3 regions of the Staphylococcus durrellii genome follow, and region 1 is predicted to be linked to each of the others. Evidence: riboswitches for the same ligand, from Rfam matches in the RefSeq annotation. Region 1 holds a riboswitch; each other region holds the start of a gene.

Region 1 (11,199 bases):
CCAGGCGGTAAAATTGAGCCGAATGAAACATCAATAACAGCTGCACAACGAGAGTTATATGAAGAAACAGGGGCAGTAGTATTAGAATTGCATTATATTGCTCAATATTACGTTCAACGACATGACTTACCGAGCTTTTATAAAGACGTATATGTTGCTAAAGTTGATTATATAGAAACAAAGCAAGATTACTTAGAAACTAAAGGTCCCAAACTTTATCGCGCTGTTACAGATATACCTGAACACCAACAAAGTTTCTTAATTAAAGACACAACAATATTAAAATGTCTGGAACGGGTGATTGAACTTGGATATTATAACTAAAAAGCGTATGCCTATTGATGTTACTTCACATGTTTTTGAAGAAATTACCTATCTCGTTGATGGTTTCAGTGTAAAAGGATTAATGGCTACACCTAAGAGTGAAGTGAAACGAATAGTCATGTATTTGCGCGGTGGAAAAGGACAGGTAGGCAAGGTGAGAGCAGCACGTTTACTACAATTTGCAGACCCAGAGACTTTAGTGATTGCACCATACTATCGTGGTAATAATGGAAGTGAAGGAAAAGACGACTTTTACGGTGATGATTTAAATGATGTAACTGCGTTACTGAAAATATTAAATCAAAGCTATCCTAAAGCGTTCGTTCATATGATTGGTTTTTCACGTGGTGGATTACAAGGCTTATTAACTTTCCAAGACTTACCAGTAAATAGCTTTATTATTTGGGGCGGTGTCTCTGATATACATTTAATGTATAAAGAACGCGTAGACTTAAGAGGCATGATGAGAAGAATGGTGGGTCACCCTAAAAAGGACAAGGGCGCATATGATAAAAGAGATGCCATTAAAAATATAACGGATAATGCGCCACCTATTTTGATTGTACATGGTTACCAAGATAAGCAGGTACATATTCAACAAGCTCAATATTTAGCTCAGTCATTAGCACAAATAGGCGCCGATTATCGCATCGTTTATCAACAAAAAGAGGGACATGTGCCTAGACCTATGGCATTAAAAAAAGTATTAACACAAATTAAACAATGGATGATAGATATCGAAAACAATCAATTAAATTGTGATTATCGTATTGAATAATAAGCTATTAACATAAAACAAGGCTATGAGGTTAATCATAGCCTTGTTTTAATATAAATGTATTATTTTTTGAAGCCGCCTTTTTCGGCAAGTTCAGCTGTCTCTGCGCCAAATTTTTCGAAATTTTGATTGAAACGTTCAATTAAATCTTGAGCTTGTTCTTTATAAGCTTCGCTATCGTTCCAAGCATTCATAGGATTTAAAAGTGTTTGAGGGACACCTTCAACACTTACTGGAATATTTAAGCCAAATATTTCATCTTTAGTATATTCAGCTTCAGTTAATTCTCCCGTAATAGCTTGGTTAACCATTTGACGAGTATAAGATAAACTGATACGACGACCTATGCCATATTTACCGCCAGTCCAACCCGTGTTCACTAAGTAAACATCAACTTCATGTTTGTCTATTAATTCACCTAAAATATCAGAGTAAACTTTTGCATCTAATGGTAAGAAAGGTGAACCGAAACAAGTTGAGAATGATGGTTCAGGTTCAGTAACGCCACGCTCAGTTCCTGCAAGTTTAGCAGTAAAACCACTTAAGAAATGGTACATAGCCTGATCTTTATTTAATTTTGAAATAGGTGGTAGTACACCAAATGCATCTGCTGTTAAGAAAATAATTGTATTAGGATGAGCAGCTTTAGACGGTTTAACGATATTTTCAATATGATCGATTGGATATGCAGCACGTGTGTTTTCAGTATAGTAATTATCATCGAAATCGATGTCACCATCGTTGTCAACTACAACATTTTCCAAAATCGTACCGTATCTAATTGCATCGTATATTTGAGGTTCATTTTTCTTAGAAAGGTTAATTGCTTTAGCGTAACAGCCACCTTCAATATTAAAGATACCGTTGTCATTCCAACCATGCTCGTCATCCCCGATTAATTTACGAGTAGGATCAGCAGATAAAGTTGTTTTACCAGTACCTGATAAACCGAAGAATAATGCTACATCGCCTTTTTCACCCACGTTGGCTGAACAATGCATACTCATAATATTATCTTTAGGTAATAAATAGTTCATTACTGAAAAAATACCTTTTTTCATTTCGCCTGCATATTCAGTTCCACCGATAAGTATGACCTTGTGCTTGAATGAAGTAATAATAAATGTTTCTGAATTCGTACCGTCAACTTCTGGATCAGCTTTAAATCTAGGAGCGGAAACGATAGTGAAGTCTGCTTTGATTTCTTTAGCCTCTTCGCTAGAGCTAGGTTTAATAAACATATTTTGAGCGAATAAATTATGCCAAGATAATTCATTAATGACTGTAAGATTTAATTGTGAATCTTCGTCACTACCAGCGTAACCATTGAAAATGTACAATTCATCACGTTCGTCAAGGTAATCTAAAACTTTGGTATAGAGATTTAAAAACGTTGTTTCATCAATAGGTTGGTTGATATTACCCCAATCGATATCATCTTTATAAGAAGGTTCAGTTACAATAAACTTATCTTTAGGGGAACGTCCAGTGTATTTACCAGTTCTGGCATTTATAGCACCAAGTTCAGTTAGTTCTCCTTCATTTTTTTCCAACATCTTGTAGTATAACTCTGTAGTCGATAATTGAAATAAAGAAGATGTTTTATTAATAATATTTTCCAGTTTACTAGTGTAAGTATACGTATCTATCGCCATACTTAATCCCTCCAACGCTATTTTTATGTAAGCCTTTACATTAAATGAGTATAACATAATCATTATATTATGCCATAAAAATTATTATAAAAAATTAGTTTTTGTAAAATTGACATTATTATGCACTTTAGGTAGTATAGTTACTAACGGATTCTCTTATCCTGAGAGGCGGAGGGACATGGACCCAATGAAGCCCAGCAACCTCTTCTTTATTTATTAAAGAAGGAAGGTGCCAAACCGTTTGCAGACATATATCGTCTGAACGATAAGAGCGAATGGACGTATTGAGCCTTCTCTCTATTTTTGTAGTGATGAAGGCTCTTTTTTTATTAAGCTCACATAAAAGAGAATTTTCGTAATTTAATAACTAAAGGAGCAATTTATGACTTACAATAGAAGATTATTCACTTCAGAATCAGTAACAGAAGGACACCCAGACAAAATTGCGGACCAAGTTTCTGATGCAATTTTAGACGAAATATTAAAAGACGATCCTAACGCAAGAGTTGCTTGTGAGACGACGGTAACAACAGGAATGGCACTTATTTCAGGTGAAATTTCAACAACAACTTATGTTGATATCCCTAAAGTAGTCCGTGAAACGATTAAAAACATAGGCTATACTCGAGCTAAATATGGTTATGATAGTCAAACAATGGCAGTATTAACGGCAATTGATGAACAATCTGCAGATATTGCACAAGGTGTAGACACGGCTTTAGAGTATAGAAATGATATTTCTGAAGAGGAAATTGAAGCTACAGGTGCTGGTGACCAAGGATTAATGTTTGGTTATGCAACAAAAGAAACAGATACTTATATGCCTTTACCTATTTTCTTATCTCACCAATTAGCTAAACGATTGTCTGATGCACGTAAAGACGGTATTATTAAATATTTACGCCCTGATGGTAAAGTCCAAGTAACAGTTGAATATGATGAAAACGATCAGCCTAATCGTATTGACACAATCGTAGTGTCAACTCAACATGCCGATAATATAGAATTATCACAAATTCAAAATGATATTAAAGAACATGTTATTTATCCAACAGTTCCTAAAGCATTACTAGATGAAAATACGAAATTCTACATTAACCCAACAGGTCGCTTTGTTATAGGTGGACCGCAAGGGGATGCTGGTTTAACTGGAAGAAAGATTATCGTTGATACTTATGGAGGATATGCCCGTCATGGTGGTGGCTGCTTTAGTGGTAAAGATCCAACTAAAGTTGATAGATCGGCTGCCTATGCAGCAAGATATGTTGCAAAAAATATCGTAGCTGCTGATTTAGCGGATAAATGTGAAGTTCAATTAGCTTATGCCATTGGTGTTGCTGAGCCAGTATCAATATCTATTGATACTTTTGGCACAGGACAAGTAAGTGAGACTGAGTTAGTTGAAGCAGTAAGAACGCATTTTGATTTAAGACCAGCGGGTATCATCAAAATGCTAGACTTAAAACAACCGATATATAAACAAACTGCTGCTTACGGACATTTTGGACGTACGGATGTATTATTACCCTGGGAAAAATTAGATAAAGTTAACGTCTTAAAAGATGCAGTCAATGTATAATAAATACATTGCAGTTTTATTTGTATTTTTATCGAATGATTAAACAATTTTTAATATAATGAAGAATAATGATATATAAAGGAGCGAAATTGTTATGAATTCATTTGGGCCAATTCAAATCGGTTTGATTGTAGCTATCGTAATAGCAATTATTTGTTTTATTCTGTTTTTAATTGCTTTAAGAAGTAAGAAAAAAGCGCAACAAAAAATAGAAGAACAATACCAATCACAACAACAAAAATTGAATGATGAACACGCAGAGGAATTAGAAAAAGAAAGAATAGAGAATAAAAAGACTGTCACTAAACAACAAGAAGAATATGAGGCTACAGTTAATTCTAAAGACAGAGAAATAGATGCATTAAAATTATTCTCTAAAAATCACAGTGAATATGTCACAGATATGAGACTTATTGGCATTCGTGAACGCTTAGTAAATGAAAAACGTATTCGCCCTGAGGATATGCATATTATGGCTAACATCTTTTTACCAAGAAATGAATTCAACGATGCACAACGTATTAGTCATTTAGTATTGACTCGTACAGGTCTATACCTTATCGATTCACAATTATTAAAAGGTCATGTTTTCAGTGGGATAAGTAGTCAGCAATTTGAAGAGCAACCAATGATGTCTCAAGTATTTGATACGCTTAATTTAGACAAAAATGAACCGCAAACGTTAGTATTAGACCAAAATGATGATAAAAATTCATTATCATTTGTAAATTATTCTAACCACCTAGAAGCAGTTGAAAAATTAGCCGGTGATTTGCAACGACAACTTGACTTGAAATACACACCAACAACTATTTTATACTTTAATCCAAAAAATGAAGGTGCAGTTACCATTTCTAATTATGCACAATCGTCAAGTAGTAAAGTATTAGTAGGGCCAGAACAACTAGATGAGTTCTTCAATAAATTTGTGTTTCACGGTAGAATTCAATATAATGTGGAAGATTTACAGAACATTATGGATAAAATTGAATCATTTAATTAATATTTTAACTGGGCGTCTTGTACGCTCAGTTATTTTTTAAGCATTTTAATATGATATTAAGGCATAATTTATTATGATATTAGTAACTTAACTTGGAAGGAGTTATTATAATGCAAACAACAAAATTTTATAACGGTAATGAAATGCCAGTACTTGGTTTAGGTACGTTTAGAGTTGAAAATAGCGATGAATGTAAAGAGGCTGTTAAACATGCCATCAAAAGTGGTTACAAAAGTATTGATACAGCCATGATTTATGAAAATGAAGATAAAGTAGGAGAAGGTATTGCTGAAGGTTTAGCTGCTACGGGGTTAGATAGAAGTGATTTATTTATTACTTCTAAACTGTGGTTAACCGATTATGGGCGTAACAATGTTCAAGAAGCATATGAAACGAGTCTTAAAAAATTAGGATTAGATTACTTAGATTTATATTTAATGCATTGGCCAGGAACTGATGAAGCCTTAATGATTGATACATGGAAAGGCATGGAAGATTTATATAAAGAGGACAAAGTGAAAAACATTGGCGTTAGTAACTTCACATCTCAGCATTTAGAAGCACTATTAGCACAAGTGTCTATCAAACCAGTAATTAATCAGGTAGAATTTCATCCATACTTGACTCAAGATGAGTTACGTAGATATTTAGAAGTTCAAGGTATAGTGGCAGAATCTTGGTCACCCTTAATGAATGCTCAAATTTTAGATGATGAAGTGGTAAAAGAAGTGGCTAAAGAAGTAGGTAAAACACCAGCTCAAGTTATTATTCGTTGGAATGTCCAAAATGATGTAGTCGTGATTCCTAAATCAGTGACTCCTTCTAGAATAGAAGAAAACTTAGATGTATTCGATTTTCAACTTAATGATGATCACATTAATAAATTAAATAAATTAAACGAAGATAAACGTATCGGTCCTAACCCTAGCGAATTTTCTGGGCACTAAAATTAATAGTTGTAAATAAAAAAGCTAGTAACTATAGCGTATAAATCATACGTTATTAGTTTACTAGCTTTTTAAAATAAGTTGTAACCTATTAAGCAGCATATAAAACAACCACCATATTGTAATATTGAATAACTAATAAATAATGGTAAATTAATTTCCGATTCAATCATTTTAACAAGCTCAGATATTAATGTAGAAAAAGTGGTTAATCCTCCTAAAATACCTGTAACTAAAAAAGTGTTGAACCAAGCATTATACATAGAATGACTTAAAATAATGCCAATAAACAAACTGCCAAGTATATTAACAAGAAAAGTCGCTATTGGAAAAGGGCCTTGAAACTTGTTGACACATATTTCAGTTATCCCACCACGAATTACAGCACCAATACCACCACCTATGCATACACACAATAATGTTATCAACATTATAATTTACCTCCAATTTTAACACCAACATAACATAAACAAATACCAAGAATATAACTGCTAATGCCATATATAAATAGTAAAGCGATTGCTTGATGGTTGTACATTGTTATTAATTCAAATTGAAAAGTAGAAAAAGTGGTCAACGCACCAACAAACCCAGTCGTAATTCCTTTTTTTAATTGTGGGTTATTACGGAAATAAGCCATTGCAAGAGTACCAAGAAAGCCCATTAGCAAAGCACCAATAAGGTTAGCGATAAAAGTTCCAATGGGTAACGTAGTGGTGCTATTATTGCAAAGAGATAATAAATATCTTAATAGAGCACCTACCGCACCCCCGAAAAAGATATAAACATATTGCATTTCATAAATACCTCCATTTAAAAATAAACACTACAAAAGCATTTATACTTTTGTAGTGTTTACTAGAAAATAATGCCAAATGTAGTTAATGCAGCTATAATATGTATGATTATAACGATTAATAAAATATAAGGCAGTGATTTACTAAGCTTTTTAACCCAATCCGTTCTTTCTTTGGAATGTTTGATTGCCTTATCTGCTAAAATAATTGCAATGATTAGTATAACAGCATTGATAATACTACAAACAAAAATTAATTTAATCATTGAATTAAATAGATGACCTAATAAAGGGTCACGTGTATTGAAATAGAAACTAATAATAATTAACACAGCAGATAAATAAAAATATAGTTTTGAACGTGCCATATTTACCTCCTACTATATATCATTAGCTAATAATAACACATATTGCTTAAAATTGAATAGTAATTATCATATACTAAATAAGAGGATAGTAGTTTTGTTAAAGATATCTAAGGTATATATACTTAATAATAAACGAAGAATTTGTAATATAATTTTGATATTAGATAAGCAAAAAATTAGAATTTTAGGCTTATTAATGGTATAAATAACTTAAATGGTTAGTAAACCGTTATAGATAATTTGTTTTCAAATTATCATTTTAGTCAGGAGGAATAAGTAATGGCAAAATTAAATGTTGAAGTATTTGCAGATGGTGCAGATATCGAACAAATGAAAGCAGCGTACAAAAACAAAGAGGTTGATGGTTTTACTACAAACCCAAGTTTAATGGCTAAGGCTGGCGTAACAGACTATAAAGCTTTTGCTGAAGAGGCTGTACGAGAAATTCCTGATGCTTCTATTTCTTTTGAAGTTTTTGCAGACGATTTAGAAACTATGGAAAAAGAAGCAGAAATCTTAAAACAATATGGTGATAATGTATTTGTTAAGATTCCGGTTGTTAACACTAAAGGTGAATCCACTATTTCTTTAATTAAAAAATTATCAGCAGATAATGTACGTTTAAATATTACTGCCGTTTATACTTTAGACCAAGTAAAAGAAATTACTGAAGCGTTAACTGAAGGTGTGCCAACATACATTTCAGTTTTTGCTGGACGTATCGCTGATACTGGTGTAGATCCAATTCCAATGGTTAAAGAAGCTGTTGAAATTGCACATAGTAAAAAAGGCGTTAAGTTACTATGGGCTAGCTGTAGAGAAGTAATCAATGTCATCCAAGCAGACGAAGTTGGTGCTGACATTATTACATGCCCTGGTGACGTTGTTAAAAAAGTGAACAATAATTTAGGTCGTGACATTAATGAACTTTCTGTTGATACAGTAGAAGGTTTTGCGAAAGATATAAAAGCTTCTGGATTATCAATCTTATAAACTAATTATTCTCTGAATAATTAAACAGGGTTATTAGAATAATAACTTTGATGATTAGATGATAAATTGTAATAATCAGTTGCTGATAATTATCAAAAAAGGACTTAGCGCTAGCTTCAAGAAGTTAGCGCTTTTTTATTACATAAAAAAATTATAGCATTTATTTATAGATGTTAAGATTAAACAATTAGTACATAATGGTAAATAAAAATATTTTTTATTTAATGACTTTTAGTGGAGGGGATGAGAGTGAATTACTTATATCAAATATACATGAACAAGGATGAATTGGATAATTTAAACACGCCTCATTGCGTTAATGTTTTTTTAGTTATAGAGGGACAGATACAATTAAATAAATATTATGAGGAAAATAGTTATGGTAAAGGTGACGTTTTCGTTATTTTCGATTACGAAGACAACTACATAATCAAAAGAAATGGCATCTTAGCATGTATCTCTATTAACAATCAAAGCTATAATAGATTTTCTTTAGCTAATCGTAAAAATCTATTTAAAAATGAAAATGCTGACACGTTGGTTATTAAAACGTATATTGAGACACTTAAAGCTGTAATGGAAAAAGATTATTTTAATAGTGATATTGGTGTGATTAAATTAATAAACTGTGCGGCGTCAATATTAACTACTGAACAAAAAGAAATAAAAAACAATTCACAATCTAGTGAATTGATTAAAAACATTGTGCAATTTATTAACGAAAATTACAAACGACCATTAAGTTTATCGTCATTAGCTCAATTGTTCTATGTTAATCGAAGTTACTTATCTCGTGAGTTCTCGCGTAAAATGAATATGACGCTGATGAAATACATTAAAAAAGTGAAGATTTATAATGTATCTAGAGAATTGTTAGAAAATCGCTCTCCTGACACGACATGGCGTGAATATGGATATGCTTCATATAAGACTTTTCTCAATGATTTTAAAAACATAATGGGGACAACGCCTTCAGAATTTTTAGTTAACCAAAAGTATCGTCAATATACAGTTAACCACAACGATAGCAAAATCTATGATATTATCGATGCTTATTATCAAGAAATAATAAGTTGATTTTATAATTATAAAATAATAAAAATTATTAATGTACACAAAATTTGATTAAATATAGATTGAAGCATAAATTGTTTTAATATATGATTTAGAAGAGAGAAAGTTTCGCTAAATAGAGAGGTAACAAAATGAGCGTAAATATTTTTAAGCAGAAAGTTAGAAAACAATTGTGGTTTTTAACTAAAAAAGAAAAGAAAGAACTTAACGAAGTGCTGGAAAGGGTAACTACCGGAGATAGTCAAGTTGATACTCGCAAACCAATAAGGTTTTCAAATCAATTTTTAAAAGAATACATTTTTAAAGAAAAGGTCGTGTCATTTAATAATTTACTCCCATTACTATTAGGTATATTATTCACATATATATTGCTGATTGGTGTTTTTATTTTTGGCTTCTTGGCAAGTTTATCTTCAGTACAATATTTTATAAAACCAGAAGTTCAATTAACCACAACGATAGTCATACTAACGTTTATCGGGTCTATTTTACTAATTATTATTAGTTTATATTGTTTTCACAAGGTTACGGCATATTTCACTAAAAAATTATTAGAATATAGACATAACAGAAATTTATAATTAGTTATCTATGTTATGAGCTAGTAAGGATTTTAAAGTACAACTTTCTTGCCATTTTCTAAAAACTGTATAAAATTGTTCATCGACGACTAAATAGTGACCGTTTTCAAATTGAATCGTAAGCAAATTGCGTTTGCTTTTGATTCCGATGATAAAGTGCGCATTAATATAATATTGTATTGGTGCGCGCTTTTGTTTGATAGGGAAAAGTACTAGTTGATTGTGAATATATATAGGCACCAATTTATTTATGTTAAGTAATCGTTTAGCAATTTTGGTTTGAGTAGTAAAAGACTTATTGTGTAGCTCTAGATAGTAAGATAAAACATTTTTTATAACTGTAGGATAAATATAGTCGTGCGTTTTATAACGACACAGCGTACTCATACTATTACTTTCATTAGTCTTAATAAATAATAAATCTTGATGCTCTGACATTTTTATTACTCCTTTCGATCATTAAAATAAGAAAAAAATTTATTTTTTGTTGATTTTTTATATGATTTAATAGAAGAAAGAGAACGGTGCATTTTTTGGGCAATTTCATATTGTTTATAACCCTGAGAAGCTAGTTGAACCCACTTACGCTCATTTAACGATAATGTAGTTAAAAAATGATTAAGCAATAACTGATTTTCTACCATAGTGATAGTATCAATTGATGGTATATCTTTGCATGTTGTGATATCAGTGGTAAGTAATTGTCGTGAGGAAATACGAAATAAGTCGAGTAAATAGTATCTTAGACGGCTATATAAATATGATTGAAGAGAAGTTGATAAAGAAGCATCGTATTGTAAGATAAGTTGCCACATACGAATTAACAGTAATTGAAAAAATTCGTCATATTCATAAGTAACGTTGTATCGACGGAGTAAATGATGAATAATATACCGATGCTGTGCAAGTGCATCCTTTTTTAACATTTTGACCCTCATTTAGTGTAATTACAACTTTTATTTCCGGATATATTTATTTTAGTTCAAAAAAGAGAAATTTTCATTTGCTAAATCTGCATAATAAGTGTTAAATAATAGTAATAGATATAATATAATGTCAACATACACATAAATTAATTGCTTAACTTAAACATATATCATT
Region 2 (11,199 bases), 1.0 Mb from region 1:
GGGGAGGTAGTGTATGGCTTCACATTTAACTTTTAGGCAAGGTATCAAGGAATGTGTGCCTACATTATTAGGTTATGCTGGTGTGGGACTTTCTTTCGGTATTGTTGCAGTAGCATCAAAATTTAGTCTTCTTGAAATTATTTTATTATGCTTACTCGTTTATGCTGGGGCAGCACAATTTATCATTTGTAGTTTAGTTATTGCCGGTACGCCTATAACTGCAATAGTACTAACTACTTTTATCGTTAATTCTAGGATGTTCTTATTAAGTATGAGTTTGGCACCTAGATATAAAGATTACGGTTGGCTCAATCGTTTAGGATTAGCGACTTTAGTCACTGATGAAACATTTGGCGTGGCAATAACGCCTCATTTAAAAGGGGAGCAAATAAACGATCGTTGGTTACATGGACTAAACTTAACGGCATATATATTTTGGACAATTTCGTGCATTGTAGGAGCGGTATTCGGGAAGTATATTCAAAACCCTGATGCCCTAGGTTTAGATTTTGCTATTACAGGTATGTTTATCTTTTTAGCAATCTCACAATTTGAAACAGTACAGCGTTCTCAAATAACTAAGTACATCGTATTGATTGTATGTGTGATTGTTATGATGTTTTTATTTAGTTTAATTATGCCTACATATGTTGCAATTATTTTATCGTCTGTATTAGCTGCTACGTTAGGGGTGGTGATCACCAAATGAGCACATCAATACATATGTTACTTATTATCGTTTTGTGTGGCGTAGTTACTTGGTTAACACGAGTCATTCCTTTTATGTTAATTACACGTGTTCACTTATCTGATAAGGTCGTACAGTGGTTATCTTTCATACCGATTACGTTGTTTACAGCGTTAATTATCGATGGTGTAATCGAGCAACATAGTGGTAAATTCGGATATACAATTAATGTACCGTTTCTAGTAACAATCATACCAACGGTGATTGTGGCTTTTATCTCCAGAAGCCTCACAATAACAATTGTTGCCGGTATTTTTATTATGGCGATCATACGTTTATTATTTTAAGCATTGAAGTAGTAAGCGTAATTCGTTAGAATAAAACTAATTAGAAAATTTTGACACTTATAAACAAAAGAATTCAACAAATACAATTTATAAATTAAATCAAATCTTATTTTGAGAAGCTAAGGGATTTGGCCCGTAGATGCTTCAGCAACCGACTATAATGGCACGGTGCTAAAACCAACGATGATATTCGAATGATAAGTAAATCTTTAACCTTCTTACTTATATCGGGTAAGGGGTTTTTTAAGTTAGTAGGAGGTCGAACATGACAAATTACACTGTGGATACGTTAAAATTAGGACCATTTGAAACAGAATCAGGAGAAACAATTTCAAATTTAAAATTACGCTATGAACATGTAGGTTTCAAAGGGCAACCGCTTGTATTAGTGTGTCATGCTTTGACAGGCAACCATGTAACATACGGCACAGACGAAGATCACGGTTGGTGGCGCGAAATTATTGATGGTGGTTATGTGCCGATTAATGATTATCAATTTTTGACATTTAACGTTATAGGTAGTCCTTTTGGCTCAAGTTCTGCATTAATAGATGATGATTTTCCTTCTAAACTTACATTAAGAGACGTAGTACGTGCGCTAGAATTAGGTATCCAGGCGTTAGGATACACGCACATAGATATATTAATCGGGGGTTCTCTCGGTGGTATGCAAGCACTGGAGTTATTATATAATAGAAAATTTGATGTTAAGAAGGCAGTTATACTTGCTGCTACAGATAAGACTTCTTCTTATAGCCGTGCCTTCAATGAAATTGCTCGACAATCTATTCAACTAGCTGGGAAAGAGGGCATGAGTATTGCGCGACAGTTAGGATTTTTAACTTATCGTTCATCGAAAAGTTACGATAAACGATTTTCACCAGATCAAGTCGTTGCATATCAACGTCATCAAGGCGATAAATTTAAAGAAAACTTCAATAAGAATTGTTATTTAACACTGCTGGATGTCTTGGACAGCCACGATATTGATAGGGGTCGCACTGATGTTAATGAAGTATTCAAATCTTTAGACACTAAAGTATTAACGATGGGCTTTACTGATGATTTACTATATCCAGACGATTTAGTACGTGCAGTAGGTGAACGTTTTAAATACCATCGCCATTTCTTTGTTCCTGATAATGTAGGGCATGATGGATTCTTACTTAACTTTAATGATTGGGCACCAAATTTATATCATTTCCTGAAAGTATCGCAGTTTAAACGTAAATAAGATTAATAAATATAGCTCTAAATTTACGGTCAAATGTAGATTTAGAGTTTTTTAAGTGCGTATTAATCCAGACGTAACTTATCCTTAAGTCACTTTAAAAGGTGAAGCCTTCGTTTGAAGACATCAATAATTGTATAAAATTTCTAAAGAGGTTAGAATAGTAATACAGTCAAAAAGTATGGGAGTGGCAAAATTTGTTTTCAAAAATTAAACCTAAAGCTACTATTTTGAGTATTATCTCACTCATTATTGTTGCTTTAGCCTTACATATATTACCGCCACTTGGTTTTGTATTATGTTTGTTTGCGACAATACCAGGCGTAGTCCTATGGCACAAATCTAAAGAATCATTTGGATTGGCCGCTGTAGTAACAGTAATTTTAACCACATTGTTAGGTAATATATTCGTATTAAGCGCGATGGTCTTAATACTAATTATTAGTTTTTTAGTAGGCCAATTATTAAAAGAACGTACATCTAAAGAACGTATTTTATACGTAACGACAACATTCGTCAGTATTATTTCATTAATCGCTTTTATGCTTTTGCAAGCGTTTAATAAAATACCGACAGTGAACACTTTAATGAAACCACTGAAAACTCAAATGTTACAAACAATGGAGCAAAGTGGTGTACAGAATGGCTACGAAAATACAATAGGAGAAGGCTTCCGTCAATTAGCGGTTCAACTACCGAGCTACGTTATTATAACGATATTTCTACTTATTTTAATTAATCTAATTGTTACATTTCCGATATTACGCAAATTCAAAGTAGCTACACCAGTATTCAAGCCCTTATTTGCTTGGCAAATGAATAAAATTTTACTTATTCTATACGTGATTACACTGTTATGTGTTATGTTTGCGTCTAAAGCGGGTACTTTCCAAAGTATCGTATTGAATTTTGAAATTGTGTTATCATTATGTATGTATTTACAAGGGTTAAGTTTAATACATTTCTTTGGGAAAGCGAAGGCAATGCCTAGAGCTTTAATCCTCGTTTTAATGGTTATAGGGACAATTATAACGCCATTTACACATATTGTAGTTTTAATAGGGTTTATTGATTTAGCATTTAATTTAAAAGGTATCATTAAAAAATAATGTGAGGTGGACAAAATGAACCGTCAATCCACTAAAAAAGCATTAGTTTTACCATTTATCATTATGGCAATTACGGCACTTGTTTTAGTCGCGGTATGGTTTATTTTTAATCAACTCATTGCCGGTATCGCTACTGCAATTTTGATAGTCGTAATTATTATTGCTGCTCTAATGGTAAGGCAAGCTTTGCAAAAGATGGACAACTATGTTGATAATTTGAGCGGACACATATCGGCCGGTAGTAATCGGGCAATTAAAAATTTACCTATTGGTATGGTAGTCATTGATGAAAATGAAAATATTGAATGGATGAACCAATTCATGTCTGAACGTTTGGATCGTAATGTAATTTCAGATCCAGTAAATGAAGTTTATCCTAATATATTGAAGCAATTAGAAAAAACTGAAGAAATTGATATAGAGGATAGAAATTATCACTATCGCGTTAGATATTCTGAAAATGAACATATTTTATATTTCTTTGATATAACTGAAGAAGTTCGTATTAATGAGTTATATAATGAATCAAAACCAATCATCGCCACGTTATTTTTAGATAACTACGATGAAATCACTCAAAATATGAACGATACTCAGCGTTCGGAAATTAATTCTATGGTAACACGAGTAATCAGTCGTTGGGCAACTGAATACGACATTTACTTTAAGCGTTACAGTACTGATCAATTCGTTGCATATTTAAATCAACACATATTAGATGAAATTGAAGATTCAAACTTTAATATTTTAAGTCAGTTAAGAGAAAAAAGTGTTGGTTATAGAGCACAACTTACATTAAGTATTGGCGTCGGTGAGGGTTCTGATAGTCTTATCGACCTTGGTGAACTATCTCAATCTGGTCTAGATTTAGCTTTAGGTCGTGGTGGTGACCAAGTAGCGATTAAAAACCAAAACGGTAACGTACGTTTTTATGGCGGTAAGACTGACCCAATGGAAAAACGTACACGTGTTAGAGCACGCGTAATATCACATGCACTTAAGGATATCCTTATGGAAGGCGATAAAGTTATTATTATGGGACATAAACGTCCTGATTTAGATGCTATTGGTGCAGCTATTGGGGTGTCACGCTTTGCGATGATGAACAATTTGGATGCACATATTGTATTAAATGATTCAGATATCGATCCAACACTACGCCGTGTAATGGATTCTATCGATGAAAAACCTGAACTCAAAGAACGCTTTATTTCTTCTGAAGAAGCATGGGATAATATGACCTCAAGGACGACTGTTGTCATTGTCGATACACATAAACCTGAAATGGTTATAGATGAAGACATTTTAAACAAAGCAAATAGAAAAGTAGTTATTGATCACCATAGACGTGGGGAAAGCTTTGTTTCTAGTCCATTACTCGTTTACATGGAACCATATGCTAGTTCGACAGCAGAACTTGTTACAGAACTATTAGAATATCAACCAACGGAACAACGTTTAACACGTTTAGAATCAACAGTAATGTTCGCAGGTATTATTGTCGATACGCGTAACTTTACTTTACGTACTGGTTCCAGAACATTTGATGCAGCAAGTTATTTACGTGCGCATGGTGCTGACACAATTTTAACGCAGCACTTCTTGAAAGATGATATCGATACGTATATTAATCGGACAGAATTAATTCGTACGGTCGAATTACAAGATAACGGTGTCGCCATTGCTCATGGTCCAGACGATAAAATATACCATCCCGTTACGGTTGCACAAGCTGCGGATGAGTTGTTAAGTTTAGATGGTGTAGAGGCATCTTATGTGGTTGCTAGAAGAGAAGATTCTCTAGTAGGTATGTCTGCCCGCTCACTTGGTGCGATTAACGTACAATTAACAATGGAAGCGCTCGGCGGTGGAGGCCATTTAACAAATGCTGCCACTCAACTTAAAGATGTGACCGTTGAAGAAGCGATTGAACAATTACAACAAGCAATAACAGAACAAATGAGTAGGAGTGAAAATTGATGAAAGTAATATTCACACAAAACGTTAAAGGTAAAGGTAATAAAGGCGAAATCAAAGACGTACCAGTAGGTTATGCAAATAACTACCTTATAAAAAATAAGTTAGCTGTCGAAGCAACACCAGGTAACCTTAAGCAATTAGAACAACAAGAAAAAGCAGCTAAAGCAGAACGTCAAAAAGAAATTGATGAAGCGACTCAACTTAAATCAAAATTAGCTGACCTTGAAGTGGAAGTCTCAGCTAAAACTGGTGAAGGTGGTAAATTATTCGGTTCTGTTAGCACGAAGCAAATTGCACAAGCTTTGCAAGAGCAACATGACATTAAAATTGATAAACGTAAAATGGATTTACCAAGTGGTATCCATGCATTGGGTTATACAAATGTGCCGGTTAAATTAGATAAAGAAGTTGAAGGTACTATTCGTGTACACACAATCGAACAATAATTATGGATTGAAATATGAGGTGTAGTCGACATGGATGGAATGTATGAACAAAATCAAATGCCCCATAGTAATGAGGCTGAACAATCTGTCTTAGGTGCCATTATCATTGATCCGGAATTAGTAAACTCAACTCAGGAAGTATTACTTCCTGAGTCATTTTATAGGGGCGCACATCAACATATCTTCCGTGCAATGATGAATTTAAATGAAGATAATAATGAAATTGATGTTGTTACTATAATGGATCAGCTGTCACAAGAAGGACGCTTGAGTGAAGCGGGTGGTCCTCAATACTTAGCAGAATTAACTAATAATGTGCCAACAACACGAAATGTGCAATATTATACGGATATTGTTTTTAAGCATGCCTTAAAACGTAAACTAATACAGGCAGCAGATAGTATTGCAAACGATGGTTATAATGATGAACTTGAACTAGATACAATTCTTAACGATGCTGAACGTCGTATTCTTGAACTATCTTCTACACGTGAAAGTGATGGATTTAAAGATATTCGTGACGTGTTAGGCGATGTATATGAAAATGCAGAATTGCTCGATCAGAATAGCGGTCAAACGCCAGGTATTCCTACTGGTTATCGTGATTTAGACCAGATGACGGCAGGTTTTAACCGTAACGATTTAATCATTTTAGCGGCGCGTCCTTCTGTTGGTAAGACTGCCTTCGCTCTTAATATCGCGCAAAAAGTTGCGACACACGAAGATCACTTTTCGGTTGGTATCTTCTCCCTCGAGATGGGTGCAGACCAACTAGCGACACGTATGATTTGTAGTTCGGGTAATGTGGATTCTAACCGTCTGCGTACTGGTACAATGACGGAAGAAGATTGGAATAGATTTACTATTGCAGTAGGTAAATTATCGCGTACAAAAATATTTATCGATGATACGCCAGGTATACGTATCACAGACATTCGTTCTAAATGTCGTCGCCTAAAACAAGAACATGGTTTAGACATGATTGTTATTGACTATTTACAGCTTATTCAAGGCAGTGGGTCACGTTTTTCAGATAATCGTCAACAAGAAGTATCTGAAATTTCACGTACTTTGAAGGCGATAGCCAGAGAATTAGAATGTCCTGTTATTGCATTGAGTCAGTTATCTCGTGGTGTAGAGCAACGTCAAGATAAACGTCCAATGATGAGTGATATTCGTGAGTCAGGTTCTATCGAGCAAGATGCCGACATCGTTGCCTTCTTATATCGTGACGACTACTATAATCGTGGTGAGGAAGATGAAGATGACGACGATGCTGGTTTTGAACCACAAACGAACGATGAGAACGGTGAAATTGAAATCATTATTGCTAAACAACGTAATGGCCCTACAGGAACGGTAAAATTACATTTCATGAAACAATACAATAAATTTACAGATATTGATTACGCGCATGCAGATTTTGGATAATTAAATAAAAAATATTTCCGTACGATAAACTATATTTTTGCTTTATCGTACGTTTTTTGAGTGGTTTTGGAGTTGTGCTTGATATGGAAGTATGTATTAAATATTTAATGCAACTTACCTTTAAAAGCTGTTAAAACAACGCTTTGAAGGGGTGAAACAACATGTTATAAAGAAACAAAAATTTAGAATGTGCCCAATTTTAATGTTCGATTTTTGTTTGCATTATTACTATTCTATTGGTAGAATACTTAATGGTTAATTGAGAAAAACTTGGAGGTGCTCATATGTCATCAATCGTAGTCGTTGGGACACAATGGGGAGACGAAGGTAAAGGTAAAATTACAGATTTCTTAGCAGAACAAGCAGATGTTATTGCACGTTTTTCAGGTGGAAATAACGCAGGTCACACGATTAAGTTTGACGGAGAAACTTATAAATTACACTTAGTACCATCTGGTATCTTTTATAAAGATAAATTAGCAGTAATTGGTAATGGTGTAGTAGTAGATCCAGTCGCATTATTAAAAGAGTTAGATGGCCTAAATGACAGAGGAGTTTCTACTGATAATTTACGTATTTCAAATCGTGCGCAAGTTATTTTACCTTATCATGTAAAACAAGATGAATATGAAGAGGAGCGCCGTGGAGACAATAAAATAGGCACAACTAAAAAAGGTATCGGACCTGCTTATGTAGATAAAGCACAACGTATCGGTATCCGTGTCGCAGATTTATTAAACAAAGAAACGTTTGAAACACGTTTGAAAGAAAATATTGAATATAAAGGTGCATATTTCAAAGGTATGTTTGGAAAAGATTGCCCATCATTCGATGAAATCTTTGAAGAATATTATGCTGCTGGTCAACGTTTAGCACCTTTCGTTACAGACACAGCTAAAGTATTAGATGATGCATTCGTTGCAGATGAAAAAGTATTATTTGAAGGTGCTCAAGGTGTAATGTTAGATATTGATCATGGTACATATCCATTCGTAACATCAAGTAACCCAGTTGCTGGTAACGTTACAGTTGGTGGAGGTGTAGGTCCTACATTTGTATCTAAAGTTATTGGTGTATGTAAAGCGTATACTTCTCGTGTGGGTGACGGGCCGTTCCCTACAGAATTGTTTGATGCTGATGGGGATCACATTCGTGAAGTTGGCCGTGAATATGGTACAACTACAGGACGTCCTCGTCGTGTAGGTTGGTTTGACTCAGTTGTATTACGTCATTCTCGTCGTGCAAGTGGTATCACTGACCTTTCAATTAACTCTATCGATGTGTTAACTGGTTTAGATACTGTGAAAATATGTACTGCTTATGAGTTAGATGGTAAAGAAATCACTGAATATCCAGCTAACTTAAATGAGTTACAACGTTGCAAACCAATTTTTGAAGAACTACCTGGTTGGACTGAAGATGTTACAAGTTGCCGTACTTTAGATGAACTACCAGACAACGCACGTAACTATTTGGAACGTATTTCTGAACTATGTAACGTACGTATTTCTATCTTCTCAGTCGGTCCTGACCGTAATCAAACAAACTTACTTCAACCTCTATGGGAAAAATAAGTTTTAGCTAATATAAAGAACCCTGTAAATGACGTCTAGTGGCGCATTTACAGGGTTTTATTATGTTATTAGCAATGTTTATAGCGAAAGTCTAAAATAGCTTGTGCGCCAATCTCATAACCTGGTTCAGTATGAGATTGAACGTTTTTAACTTTTTCGATATTTTGTTGGTAAGTTAGTCGATTGGCTAACATTTCTTCTACAGTGTTACTTAAGTGTTCGGCATTAATCACATTAGCATCTAATTGCTGTCCGATTTTTAAATTTTCAATTTGATGTGCTACGACTGGTTGATCTGCACTTTGAGGAAATGCAAGTAATGGTACATTTAACATAATGGCCTCGTTCGTACTATTCATACCAGCATGAGTTAAAAAGAGGTCGGCATGTTTTAGCACTTCGACCTGTGGTACATAGTCTTTAATAATGACGTTGTCTGGTATCATCTCAAAATCTTCAGCTTTATTCGTCTTGCCAATTGAAACGATAACTGTCGCATTAATATTATTGAGTGCAGAAAAACATTTGTTGAAAAAGGCTACATTTTGATTAAATATAGTTCCTAATGAAACGTAAATGATAGGACGGTCTTTGTTAATATTATCCATAAAACCTGTAGGCTGAGGTGGTAATATTGAAGGTCCGACAAAATTAAATTTGGTGTTATCGAATGCATCATATTCAAGTTGGAATCCTTTTGTTACGAATGAAATGTTAAAGTCGCCAGGGTTGTTCATGACTTCGTGGCGTGATGGTACTTTTACGTCGTATGTTTGCTCAACATGCTCTTTTAATGTATCAAATACGAGATTTGCGGATTCGAGTTCATCTTGGTCTAGTTTTGAAGCCATAAAGTCTGTGAAACTATCAAACATAGGTTTAGTTTTAGCAAATGATGTAATCGCTGAAACGGTTGGAATATTAAGTTTTTGAGCGATTAAATAGCCACAACCAAACATTGAATCATGGATTAAGTAATCATAGTGCTCGTCTTTAGTTTCTTCTAATATTTGAGGCATGATAACATCCGCAGTTTTTAATAAACCGTTAATAACGTGAAATAAATGCTTTAATCCAAAAGAAGTAAAGGCGGATACTATTTTATCAGTAGATATAGTGCGAATTTCTACACCAGTATCTTTAAATTTATCTACATATTGGTCGCCCATATAGTATACGACTTCTTCTCCTCGATCTACCAATGCTTTGCACAACGCGATATTGGGATTGATATGGCCTTCTGAACCGGTATTTATGAATAAAACTTTTGCCATTGATAATGCCTCCTATGATGTAATATTCAATAATTCTATCAAATATTATTGAAAACAAAAAATATTTTAATATTATTAATTTGTTTTTCAACGTTAAATTCGACCTTAATCCAAAAGGAACCTCTAACGTAAGTCAGTCAGAGGTTTGTCAGTGGGGAAGTCTACTCTACGATTAATGTGATAGTATTTCTATCATAAAATTACCTGGCGCTTTAACATAAAAAGTATATCCGTGAGGGGTTTGTTTTGGGGAAGGAGCTTTATGGCCATCAGCTTTAATACGGGCATGTATTTTATCTACATCTGACGTTGAAGGTTGAGGAAAACCGACATGGAAAGATTTAGGGTATGTTACGTTAGCACCTTGCATTAAAGTTAAAATAAAACCTTCAGGACTGATTAAAACTTCCGGATTGCCACCTTTCTCAGTTTTCATATCAAAATCAAAATACGTTAAAAAGAAATCACGTGTTGGGGCTATTTCTTCTACTGTTAAATTCAAATGTTTTAACTCCATAATAAATTTGCCTCCTATTATTTAATATATTGTCATTCTAAGCTAGCCTATTTTAATGGACAATCCGTAAATAGATGGATTATTTTGAAGGTTAAATAAAAATGATTCTGAAATGATTGATAAAATAATAATTAAAACAAAAGTATTATGTATTAATGAAGGTTTATCTTTTGGTATTTAACACAGTATTAATTGGGTGTTATATAAAGACAACGTAATATTAAAGAGTAATAACAACATTATTTAGTAGACTATATGATCACAATTACCACATAATAAAATTCAAGCCGTAACTAAACTATAGTATCACTACACGGCGAATGTAGGTGAGCAAAGTAATTTTAGCTTAGACAAAATTTCATTAATGCAACAAAGCAAATAATGTAGCAATCAATGGTGACCATATTTACTTTGATATACAAAGCGCTAAAAAATAATAGTATTTGCAAAACATAACGCAATAGAAGTAACATTCGCAGTAACAAAAGGAACTTTTTTCTGAAAGACTATTAAGTAAACATTACGTCAAAGGAAAAGTAGTAAAACTAAAAGAGGGAAGCATTCAAATTGACCATTCATTAAAATCTAAGAGCATTTGTTTT
Region 3 (11,199 bases), 850 kb from region 1:
TAATGTGTGCACGCCACGATGAACATTAGAATTATATTTTTTATAGTACTCGTCAAGTACGTTTAATACTTGTACAGGGGTTTGACTTGTCGCTGTAGTATCTAAATAAGCAAGACGCTTCCCATTAACTTGTTGGTTTAAAATAGGAAAGTCTTTAATAATTTCTTGTACATTTAATGATTCGGTCATATTACCCACAGACCTTTCTAAATTAAGAATCTCTGATTAGACCTTAGTTGAAGTTACTTTATTGTACTTCATACTTCTATATCAATCACTTTATCATAAGGTGACTGTGCTAAGGCTTATTACTTGTTTACTTTAAGTTCGATTACTTCACGTAACTGACGTTTAACATCTTCAATAGGTAATTCTCTTACAACAGGATCTAAGAAACCATGAATAACTAGTCGTTCAGCTTCTCTTTGTGAGATGCCACGGCTCATCAGATAATAAAGTTGTTCTGGGTCAACACGACCAACAGATGCAGCATGTCCTGCTTCAACATCATCTTCATCGATTAGTAAGATTGGATTGGCATCTCCACGTGCATTTTCAGACAACATTAAGACACGTGATTCTTGGTTAGCATTTGATTTCGTTCCACCATGCTTGATGTAGCCAATACCATTAAATACTGATGATGCACTTTCAAGCATAACACCATGTTTCAAAATGTAACCGTCTGTTTCTTTGCCGTATTGAACAATTTTAGATGTTAGGTTTACTTTCTGATCACCAGTTCCTACTACAACGGATTTCAATTCACTAGTAGAACGATCACCTACTAAGTTAGTGGTATTATCAATGATCTGACTACCTTCATTCATTAACCCTAACGCCCAGTTGATTGTAGCATCTGCATCTGCAGTACCTCTGCGAATAATATGTCCAGTAAATCCTTTATCTAAATAGTCAACTGACCCATAAGTAATATTTGAATTAGGTCCAGCAATTACTTCTGACACAATATTAAGTTGATTTCCTTCACCATTTGCATTTGAAAGATAGTTTTCAACGTAAGTTACTTCTGCGCTTTGCTCAGCAGCTATAATTACATGATTATAAAAACTAGTGTTCTCATCGTCATGTAATACTACATATTGAACAGGGTGTTCTACGACTACGTTTTTAGGAACATAAACGAACACGCCGCCATTCATTAATGCAGTGTGTAATGCAGTTATACGGTGTTCATCAACAGAAACCGCATCTTTCATATAATATTTTTGTACTAAGTCCGGGTGGTTAATTAAAGCTTCTGATAAGCCTTCTATAATTACGCCATCCTTTTTAGCTGATTGAGAAACACGTGTAAAAGCTAAAGAGTTATTGTGTTGAATAATCAAATTTTCTGATTTATCGACGTCAATAATTGCTTTTACTTCTTGAGGTAATGTATCTAAGTCATCGTATACGTTACCTGTTGTTTCAAGTTGTTTAAATGAGTCAAAATCCCATCTATTTATTTTAGTTTTGTCTGGTTTTGGCATTTCTAAAGTTTCTGTTAATTTTAACGCTTCTCTACGTAATTCCGTCATCCAAGAAGGTTCATTATGGGCTTGTGAATATTCAACAAGTTGCGCTTCAGAAATGTTTAAAGTTTCAGTCGTCATACTATTTTCCTCCCATTAAGATGATTAATTGTTGCCTTTATTTGGATAAACCAGCTATTCATTAGCTCATTCATACAAATTAATATGAGTTGAGACTTATTCTGTAGCACCGAACTCTTCTTTAACCCATTCGTAACCCTCTTCTTCTAAACGTTTAGCTAATTCAGGTCCGCCTGATTTCACAACCTTACCACCATACATAACGTGTACTTTATCTGGTGTAATGTAGTTTAATAGACGTTGATAGTGAGTAATGATTAATGAACCAAACTCATCTCCACGCATTTCATTAATACCTTTAGAAACAACTTTCAACGCATCGATATCTAAACCAGAGTCGATTTCGTCTAGGATTGCAAATTTAGGTTCTAACATTAATAATTGAAGTATTTCGTTACGCTTTTTCTCCCCGCCAGAGAAACCTTCGTTTAAATAACGTTGAGCCATATCTTGCTCAATATCTAACAAATCCATTTCTTTATCTAATTGTTTAATAAATTGCATTAAGTTGATTTCTTGTCCTTCTTCTCGTTTAGCATTAATAGCAGAACGCATGAAGTCAGCATTAGTAACACCTGTAATTTCTGAAGGATATTGCATAGCTAAGAACAAACCAGCTTTTGCACGTTCGTCAACTTCAAGTTCTAAAATGTTCACGCCGTCTAAAATAACTTCACCTTTAGTTACTTCAAAACTTGGATGGCCCATAATTGCAGATGATAATGTTGATTTACCAGTACCATTTGGTCCCATGATGGCATGAATCTCACCAGTATTAATTGTTAAATTAACACCTTTTAAAATTTCTTTATCTTCAATAGACACATGTAGGTCTTTGATCTCTAATGTTGATGGCATACATATTCCCTCCGTAATAAATAATATGTTTTCCTTACTAGTTTATAATAATTTTAATCTACAGTCAAAAAACTGCAAACGCATTACATCATCTAATTATAACGTACTTACTAGCTAATATAAACCTTTCGACGTAGTATTTTATAATAATTATTATAATACAACGATTTTTATTAAGCCTTACTTTACTGAAAGTAACTGATAATGTTTTTACACCTGTTCTCAATGACTATACTTTATATTTTTTCTATCTTTCACGTATGAAAATCAAATAACAAGAGTCACTTTATATTTCTTATTCAATTTCAATTTTCGATTTTTTCCTAGCTTAAATTATTATAAAACACTCCCAATTTCACAAATAAGGGAGTGTTTACGACTTTGTTATTTAGATGGTACTACTGCACCATCATATTTTTTGTTAATGTACTCTTTAATTTTCTTAGAGTGCAGTACTTCCATTAAAGCTTTCACTTTCTTATCATCTTTATGCCCATCTTTAACCGCAATTAAGTTAGCGTATGGATTATCTTCAGCTTTTTCTAAAGCAACTGAATCTTCACGCGGATTTAATTTTTGGTCTATAGCAAAGTTAGAGTTGATAATTACGGCATCTGCTTTTTGGTTTTGATAAATCTTAGGTAAATATTCAGCTGATTGCTTATTGTTGAATTTAATATCTTTTTTATTTTCTACGATATCACTAAATTTTGCGTCTTCAATTTTAACGCCTTTTTTAACTTTTACTAAACCGGCATCTTGGAAGAATTTGATAAAACGTCCTTCTTCAGCTGGGTTGTTTGATACGTAAACTGTTGCACCTTTAGGTAAATCTTTTAAACTCTTATATTTTTTAGAATATACAGCCATTGGTTCCAAATGAACATCACCTGCTGATTCAATTTTATAATGTTTATCTTTTTTCTCAGTATTTAAATATGGTGTGTGTTGGAAATAGTTAGCATCAATTTCGCCTTTATCTAACAATTTATTAGGCGTCGTGTAATCATTAATGGTTTTGATTTGTAAATCGTAACCTTTATCTTTTAATAACGGCTTAGCTTTTTCTAAAATTTCAGCATGTGGTGAAGGTGAAGCCCCTACTGTTATTTTTTTGTCGTCTCCGCCTTTGCCACAGGCGGCTAAAACAACTGCTAATAGTGAAACTAATACTAAACTTAAAATTTTTTTCATGTTAAGTCCCCTTTCATTTTATCTTTTATCAATTTTATTTGTAGCCCAATCACCAATGTATTGGATAATAAATACTATAATTAAAATTAAGATTGTCGAAACTAAGATGACATCATTTTGGTTACGTGTGAATCCTGTCAAGTATGCTAGGTTTCCTAAACCACCAGCACCTATAACACCTGCTATTGCAGTAGAACCAACTAAAGCAATTGCAGTAACTGTAATACCTGAAACTAGAGCAGGCATTGCTTCTGGTAGTAATACCTTTCTTACAATGGTCCAAGTGTTAGCACCCATAGACCATGACGCTTCAATAACTCCTTTATCAATTTCTTTAAATGCTATTTCTACTAATCTAGCATAGAAAGGTGCGGAGCCTATAATTAGTGCTGGCAGTGCACCGGTCGGACCACTTATCGTACCTAAAACTATGCTTGTGAACGGAATCAATAACAAAATCAAGATAATAAATGGAATAGCTCTAAATAGATTCACAACAAATGATACTATTGAATAAAAAACATGCGCGACCTTAGATTTGCTTCTTGCAGTTAGAAACAATAATACACCTAATATAATACCGAAAACAAAGGCGAAAATTGTCGAAATCACCGTCATATAAAGTGTTTCATATGTTGCTTGCCAAACTTCAGGCCATTGGATATTTGGCATGGTTACCATTTCTTGCAAAATTTCTCCAAATGACTTACCCATGTTTTAACACCTCCACTGACACTTGTTGAGACTCTAAGTTATCTTTGAAAGCGTCGAATTGTTCATTACCAATATTAGGTAAGTGTAATACTAGAAATCCAATTGACCCATTTTTACTATTTTTAATATTGGCTTCTAAAATATTCACATCAATGTTATGTGTCTTAGTTATATATGAAACTATTGGCTCAGTCGTGTTATTGCCAACAAAATTCAATCTAACTATGTAGTCACCTGGTTTCAAAGCATCCAAATCTTCGATAGACTCATCAAAGTCATCATTCAAATCGTCTTTTACAAAGCGTTTTGTTACTTGGTGTTTAGGATGTTCAAATACATCATTAACAGTACCTTGCTCAATCACTCGACCGCTTTCCATCACTGCAACCTCATCACAAATCCGGCGTATGACATGCATTTCGTGAGTGATTATTACAATAGTTATATTGCTTTGTTCTTTTATTTTTAACAAAAGATCAAGAATTTCGTCTGTCGTTTGAGGGTCTAATGCACTTGTTGCCTCATCACAAAGTAACACTGTTGGTTCGTTTGCAAGGGCTCGCGCAATACCAACACGTTGCTTTTGTCCTCCAGACAGCTGTGAAGGATACGCATTTTCTCTTCCTTGTAAACCTACAAGTTCAATAAGTTCTAACGCTCTTTCCTTAGCTTGCTGCCGCGATACACCAGCAATTTCTAACGGGAACGTAATATTATTTAATACAGTCCTAGACCATAATAAATTGAAGTGTTGAAATATCATGCTTACTTTTTGGCGCTTTTGACGTAATGCCGACTTAGACAACTGTCCAATGTTGTCTCCATCAATAATGACATCACCTGACGTAGGTTGTTCTAAATTGTTTAAAAGTCTCACTAAAGTACTTTTTCCAGCTCCTGAAAAACCAATCACGCCAAAAATTGAGCCAGTTTCTATGTTTAAATCAACATGATCGACAGCAAGGACTTCTTGCTTTTTCGTCTTATAACGTTTGACGATTTGATTTAACTCAATCATTGTGATTGCCTCCTTGTATTGCTCAATAAACTAAAAAATGCTTCCCCTATCTTATCCAGAATAGAGAAAGCAATATATACCCTCTCTCATCTTTTAAAGTTGGTTAAACTTTATGTGAATTGGCACCATTTCTATTAATTAGACGGTTGCCGGGCTTCATAGGGCACATCCCTCCACCTCTCTCGATAAGAGTTACATGATTTAATTATTTTTTATCCTACCATTACACTAATGATTCGTCAATTATTATTTTAAATTTTCTAACAAATAAGGAACAGACTGAAATGCATATAGTCTTTTTTGTTCAGTACTTTTAGACATGACCATCAAAACAGGTACAGATTGTATTTCATGTTGCTGACTAAAATCAGGATGCAAATTCAAGTCAAGTTTAGTTATTGGTAATTTTAAAATGTCATTTGCTATATCTAGCATTCTTTCAGAAACCTTACACGTCCCACATGTAGGCGTATAACCAAATATTAAATGTTTTTCCTCATTGAAATGTTCTTCTACATTTGCTCGTTCTTCTCTTGTTACGTTCATGTTATCAAACTTACCCTTTCAGCTATATTATCTAATTGTTCTTTATCTATTTGCTCTTCATCTTTAACTAAAAATCCATTTTTCTCAAGCAGTCTAGATAAATAATGTTTTGGACAGCGTGCTACTTCACAGTATTGTTTATCTACACGAATATGTTTACTTTCGCTTAAATACCTTTTAAACCAACCCCGAATTTTCTCGCCCTCATCGTCTGAGTCTACAAGGATAAATACTTGTTCATCATAAAGTGTTTCTAGCATATTATCAATTTTATCAATACTCATCGTACCATTAGTACAAATGATTTGTACTGGTTCATCAATCACTTTTTTCACTTGTACTTTATCGGTTTTACCTTCGACAACAATTACTTTATTTAATATGGTCATGATATCCACCTTCTTAAAGTCGATTGTCTATATTCTATTATACTATTCCACGGTTTATTAATTCATTAAACATTTATGTTTATCAAGTGACTAAAACTATATTTAATTAACTATTCTCTATCTAATAGATAATAAAAACTCCAAGATATAAATATCATGGAGTTAATCATTTTAATTATTCACCTATCATTTCTGAATATTGCTCAGCAGATAATAAGTTGTCTAATTGACTTTCGTCAGTAATTTCTATTTTAACCATCCATGCTTTTTCGTATGGAGATTCATTAACAAATTCAGGGCTATCTTCTAATTCTTCATTAGATTCCAAGACTTTGCCTGAAAGAGGTGCATATAGTTCTGATACAGTTTTAACAGATTCAACACTACCAAAAGTATCTCCTTCATTAATTTCATCGTTTACTTCAGGTAATTCAACAAAAACGATATCTCCTAGTTCGTTTTGTGCGTATTCAGTAATACCAATTGTTGCTGTATTATCTTCAATTTTAACCCATTCATGATCCTTAGAATATTTTAACTCACTCGGTACTGCCACAAGTATCCCCTCCTATATGATTTTACACTTTTATGATGCCATATGACTAAGCATAAAGGCAACTGTTTATAGTAATAAATAAAACAATAAATGACATGTAGCATTAACATATGATGGCTTAAGTTAAGCAATATGTTTCGCTATATCTCTTTATTACAACCAAGTTTCTTTATAAACATCCTCATTAAAACCAACTGTAGCCTTATCTCCAGATATAGCTAATGGGCGTTTAACAAGCATGCCGTTTTGAGCTAATAAATCTAATTTATCATTGTCTGACATTGCGTTCAACTTATCTTTCAACCCTAACTCGCGATATTTAGCCCCATGCGTATTAAATAACTTGTTGACCTCTAAGCCAGTACGCTCAATAATTTCTTTGAATTCACTTTTGGTTGGTGTATGTTGGACGATATCAATTGGTTCATAGCTTACACCATATGCTTGTAAAAATTTAGCTGCTTTTTTACAAGTCGTACAATTAGGATATTGGTAAAATTTGATCATATTTCTGTACCTCCTATACATTATTATCACTAATATAGCAGAATTATATAAAAAACGCTCTAACTTTTAAGCTTAAAGTTTTTAATTCGTTATAATTATTCGTTATAATATGAGTTAATAAACTAAAAAGGGAGCGTTACTATGCAATCTATTAAATCTAATGAAGATTTCAACGCTACAATAAATAGCGACAATCCAGTAATTGTTAAATTCGAAGCAGGCTGGTGTCCTGATTGTAAGGCAATGGATATGTGGATTGACCCAATCCAAGAAAAATACAATGATTATAATTGGTATACAGTTAATAGAGATGAGCTTGAAGATGTAGCTGCTAACAATGATGTTATGGGCATACCAAGTTTATTAGTTTTTAAAAACGGAGAAAAATTAGCTCATCTACATTCTGCAAATGCTAAATCTCCTGAACAAGTTGAGTCATTCTTAGCTGAAACATTTGAATAATCAATAAACTTTATTAAAGACTTTGTAAAAAAGGTTTTAGAGTATCTATATCTAAACAAATAACCCTCAAGTGATGCTTAAAGCAAAAATCATTTGAGGGTTACTTTTATAAACAACATGACCTTTGTATAATTGTCATAGATTTTCACTACAAAACAAGACATTTTCTCTGGCTTTATAATAAAAATAAAATTATGCGAAAGTGTATCTTGTAAAAATTTTATGTTGCTCTATTATAACTCTTGCTTTAATTTAATATCATTATAGTATTATTTTGCCATATTAATTAAATGTGATTTTAAATTTTTTCTATTTGTTTCCAATGAATAAGGGTCGTTATACCAATAATTCTCTGCTTTAACATGAATTACATTACCCTGTTTTACTGAGGGTATATTTTTCCAGACATTAGTTTTTTCAAATTCTGGAGACGACTTACCCTCGCTCATTGTAATAATGTAATCTCCAGCATACTTGGGCATAGCTTCTAATGATAAAGCCTTGTATCCGTCTTTACCGACTGCTTTTTCCAAAGCTTCAGGCATTCTTAAATTAAAAGATTGATATAATATTTCTCCGCCTCTTCCCCAACTTTTGCCAAAAGCATAATATTCTTTATCAAAGTCATCGAAAATTGAGACTGACGCCTTGTTACCAATATGCTCGTGAATTTCTTTCGCGTCTTTAGAAGTTTGTTGTTTCCAGTCATTAACCCACTTTTGAGCTTGCTTTTCTTTTCCTAATAATTTACCTAATTGAATTTGTGTTTCTAAATAATTTCTTTTACCGTATTTCATTGGAATAGTAGTGGTTATTTTATTAAATTTTTTTAAATTTTTATCATCTGTATCTGCAATAATGAGGTCTGGCTTTAACTTAGTTATCTTTTCAACATTTTCTGGATCAATTTTCTTTACCTTGCTAAATTTTCCCTTTAATATATCGCTCTGTTCCACATCTTTATTAACGCCCACTATATGGCCACCTAAATATTTTACACCTCCCGCATATGTATCAGCTATAACAACTATACGCTTAGGTTGTTTTGGAACTTTAATTTTTTTACCAGAATCTAAAACGTATTGTTTTTGCGATTTAGATGATTCATTTTTCGCACTATTACTACATGCTGTAAGTACAAATACTAACGATAGAACTGATAATATTAACTTTTTCATATTATACCTCTTCCTTTAATTGATATTCATTATCAATTATAAAGGTTTTTATTATTTTTACAAAACAAATTTATAATATTAAATGCTTCAAATTAATTTTGTTAAACTTTAACTAAGCTAACAATACTTAGAATTAATAATCAATTTCATTATTTTTTAACTGTCCAATTATTTAAACTACAAATTAAATCATGTTATTAAAAAATCTTCACTTAAGTTGTTAGCGCAAAGTTTATGCATAAAACTAAGTTATAGCGTCTAACTATAGAAACAAAAAACCCACTAGAGATAAACTAGTGGATTTTTGAAAGCTACTTATTATAAAACTCCTTCATTTAAAGGTAGTTTATTTGCAATTAGTTAAATGACGTAAGATTAGAATTCAGTAATGATATTATGCATGTGACGTCGCGCATGTGGCATATCATCTTGCATATCTGTTAAATATAAAAAGCCTACTAAACTTTCGTCATCTTCTACACCTAATGCTTTTCTAACTTGTGGCATAAAAATATATGGAGGTGTTTTCCAGCATGTACCAATATGCGCTTCATGAAGTAATAACATTAAGTTTTGTGCAAAAGTACCAAATGCCAAATAGTTCTCCAAATTTTCTTTTTGTCTTGGGTCATCTTTAACGATTAACGCTAGCATGCCACCTAATTTGGTTACTGTATTATAATGATCTTGCTGTTTATCCCGTTGGTGAGGAAATGCCTTATCTGAGATAGCTTTACTCATGTCACCTAATCTGTTTTTAGCGATATGCACAACGCGCCAAGGCTCTCTTAATCCATGGTTTGGAGCATCTGATGACTGTTTTATAGCTTGATACAATGCTTCATCATCGATAAACATGTCTCTCTTAAAAATTTTGCTACTTCTTCTATTAGCGATTGCATCTTGTAGTTCCATTCTATATCGCCCTTTCGTTAATGATAACTATTTTCAATTATAAGATACAATCGTGCTATTTTCAAATTACTCGTATAATTTTAACTGTTCTCTTAAAACGCTAACATGTATTTGGCCAGGTGCCTTAGGTGTATCAATACAGCCATATGAAACTGTCCCCCCAAAGACCCCTTGTGCCGTTCTAGTTACTAAACCTAATTTCGACATCGCAATGCCTATCACTCGAGGATTAACTGAATCTGCAGAATAAGACATTGCCGTTAACAAATTCGTTACATCTTGTTTATTTTTAGGCATTACTGCAACCTTAATATAATCCGGCTTTAATGACTGCATTTTATAATATAGATGCTTTAAATCATCTAAATGCGGTGTTTTTTCAAAATCATGATAAGATAGTATGACTTCTATATCTTTATTTTGAGCCGCTGTAATTAAGGTAGTCAGCTGTTCTTTATCTGTAGATTTATTAAATTCAATGTCTATTAAGTCGTAATTTTTAGCTTCAATTAAAGTGTTGAGCATTGTATAATAAGTTTCTCCATTTAACCCACCACAGCCCCCTTGACTGTTTGTTCGATAAGTAATTAATAACTTCTTTTTCAAATCTTTTAGTTGATGCTGAATTGCTTCAATCGTTTTTAGATCAATTACATCCCACTGATCAATTCTTAATTCAAATAAATCTATATCATCCTTAAATTTTTTTAAATTGTTGAGCGTCTCTTCATCTAATTTATTTTCTGGTGCTATAGTTACAGCAATATCTACATGTGTCACGATTTTCACCTTCTAAATTAATAGTATAATAAGCCATATTTTAGCCTAATTCATCCATTAATTACAACAAACGCCATCGCTTCATTAAAAAAATTAATAATAATCGGATTATATAGTCATGATTTAATCTTTAAACTTTGGGGTACACATTATATATAATAGAAATGAGGAGGAATTATAATGGCAGTTAAATATGAAACTAAAGCTACAAATACAGGTGGACGTAATGGTCACGTTCAAACTGATGATAAAGCAATAGACGTTGCAGTCATCCCTCCAGATCAAGCAGATGCAGATAAAGGTACAAATCCTGAACAATTATTCGCGGCTGGTTATGCTTCATGCTTCAACGGTGCTTTTGACTTAATTTTAAAACAAAATAAAGTACGTGGCGCTGAGCCTGAAGTTACTTTAACAGTTAGACTTGAAGATGATCCAGATGCTGAAAGTCCGAAACTAAGCGTTG

What was found. Region 1 has a riboswitch for S-adenosylmethionine ahead of metK (methionine adenosyltransferase). Riboswitches for the same ligand answer to the same signal wherever they lie in the genome.
Region 2: another riboswitch for S-adenosylmethionine. It lies ahead of metX (homoserine O-acetyltransferase MetX); the one in region 1 lies ahead of metK (methionine adenosyltransferase).
Region 3: another riboswitch for S-adenosylmethionine. It lies ahead of ISP02_RS08960 (methionine ABC transporter ATP-binding protein); the one in region 1 lies ahead of metK (methionine adenosyltransferase).

Annotation. Positions count from the first base shown of each region.
Region 1 covers NZ_JADIIO010000001.1:1,018,935-1,030,133, forward strand. Annotated here, with positions in the region: gene ytkD (RNA deprotection pyrophosphohydrolase) at 1-324, shown strand, start outside; gene ISP02_RS04985 (alpha/beta hydrolase family protein) at 308-1,102, shown strand; gene pckA (phosphoenolpyruvate carboxykinase (ATP)) at 1,165-2,757, opposite strand; SAM riboswitch class I at 2,911-3,029, shown strand; gene metK (methionine adenosyltransferase) at 3,140-4,336, shown strand; gene ISP02_RS05000 (NERD domain-containing protein) at 4,431-5,339, shown strand; gene ISP02_RS05005 (aldo/keto reductase) at 5,450-6,286, shown strand; gene ISP02_RS05010 (fluoride efflux transporter FluC) at 6,358-6,717, opposite strand; gene crcB (fluoride efflux transporter CrcB) at 6,717-7,082, opposite strand; gene ISP02_RS05020 (hypothetical protein) at 7,145-7,450, opposite strand; gene ISP02_RS05025 (transaldolase) at 7,730-8,443, shown strand; gene ISP02_RS13205 (helix-turn-helix transcriptional regulator) at 8,693-9,520, shown strand; gene ISP02_RS05035 (hypothetical protein) at 9,649-10,098, shown strand; gene ISP02_RS05040 (competence protein ComK) at 10,099-10,536, opposite strand; gene ISP02_RS05045 (sigma-70 RNA polymerase sigma factor region 4 domain-containing protein) at 10,542-11,024, opposite strand.
Region 2 covers NZ_JADIIO010000001.1:14,300-25,498, forward strand. Annotated here, with positions in the region: gene ISP02_RS00055 (AzlC family ABC transporter permease) at 14-709, shown strand; gene ISP02_RS00060 (AzlD domain-containing protein) at 706-1,035, shown strand; SAM riboswitch class I at 1,139-1,239, shown strand; gene metX (homoserine O-acetyltransferase MetX) at 1,301-2,269, shown strand; gene ISP02_RS00070 (DUF2232 domain-containing protein) at 2,464-3,375, shown strand; gene ISP02_RS00075 (DHH family phosphoesterase) at 3,391-5,355, shown strand; gene rplI (50S ribosomal protein L9) at 5,355-5,801, shown strand; gene dnaB (replicative DNA helicase) at 5,832-7,232, shown strand; gene ISP02_RS00090 (adenylosuccinate synthase) at 7,517-8,806, shown strand; gene ISP02_RS00095 (macrolide family glycosyltransferase) at 8,875-10,080, opposite strand; gene ISP02_RS00100 (VOC family protein) at 10,253-10,597, opposite strand.
Region 3 covers NZ_JADIIO010000001.1:1,864,136-1,875,334, forward strand. Annotated here, with positions in the region: gene ISP02_RS08935 (cysteine desulfurase) at 1-189, opposite strand, end outside; gene sufD (Fe-S cluster assembly protein SufD) at 309-1,616, opposite strand; gene sufC (Fe-S cluster assembly ATPase SufC) at 1,713-2,474, opposite strand; gene ISP02_RS08950 (MetQ/NlpA family ABC transporter substrate-binding protein) at 2,859-3,668, opposite strand; gene ISP02_RS08955 (methionine ABC transporter permease) at 3,687-4,382, opposite strand; gene ISP02_RS08960 (methionine ABC transporter ATP-binding protein) at 4,375-5,400, opposite strand; SAM riboswitch class I at 5,484-5,592, opposite strand; gene ISP02_RS08965 (thioredoxin family protein) at 5,647-5,946, opposite strand; gene ISP02_RS08970 (toprim domain-containing protein) at 5,943-6,335, opposite strand; gene gcvH (glycine cleavage system protein GcvH) at 6,511-6,891, opposite strand; gene ISP02_RS08980 (arsenate reductase family protein) at 7,045-7,398, opposite strand; gene ISP02_RS08985 (thioredoxin family protein) at 7,540-7,860, shown strand; gene ISP02_RS08990 (ABC transporter substrate-binding protein) at 8,130-9,038, opposite strand; gene ISP02_RS08995 (nitroreductase family protein) at 9,414-9,953, opposite strand; gene aroD (type I 3-dehydroquinate dehydratase) at 10,020-10,733, opposite strand; gene ISP02_RS09005 (organic hydroperoxide resistance protein) at 10,914-11,199, shown strand, end outside.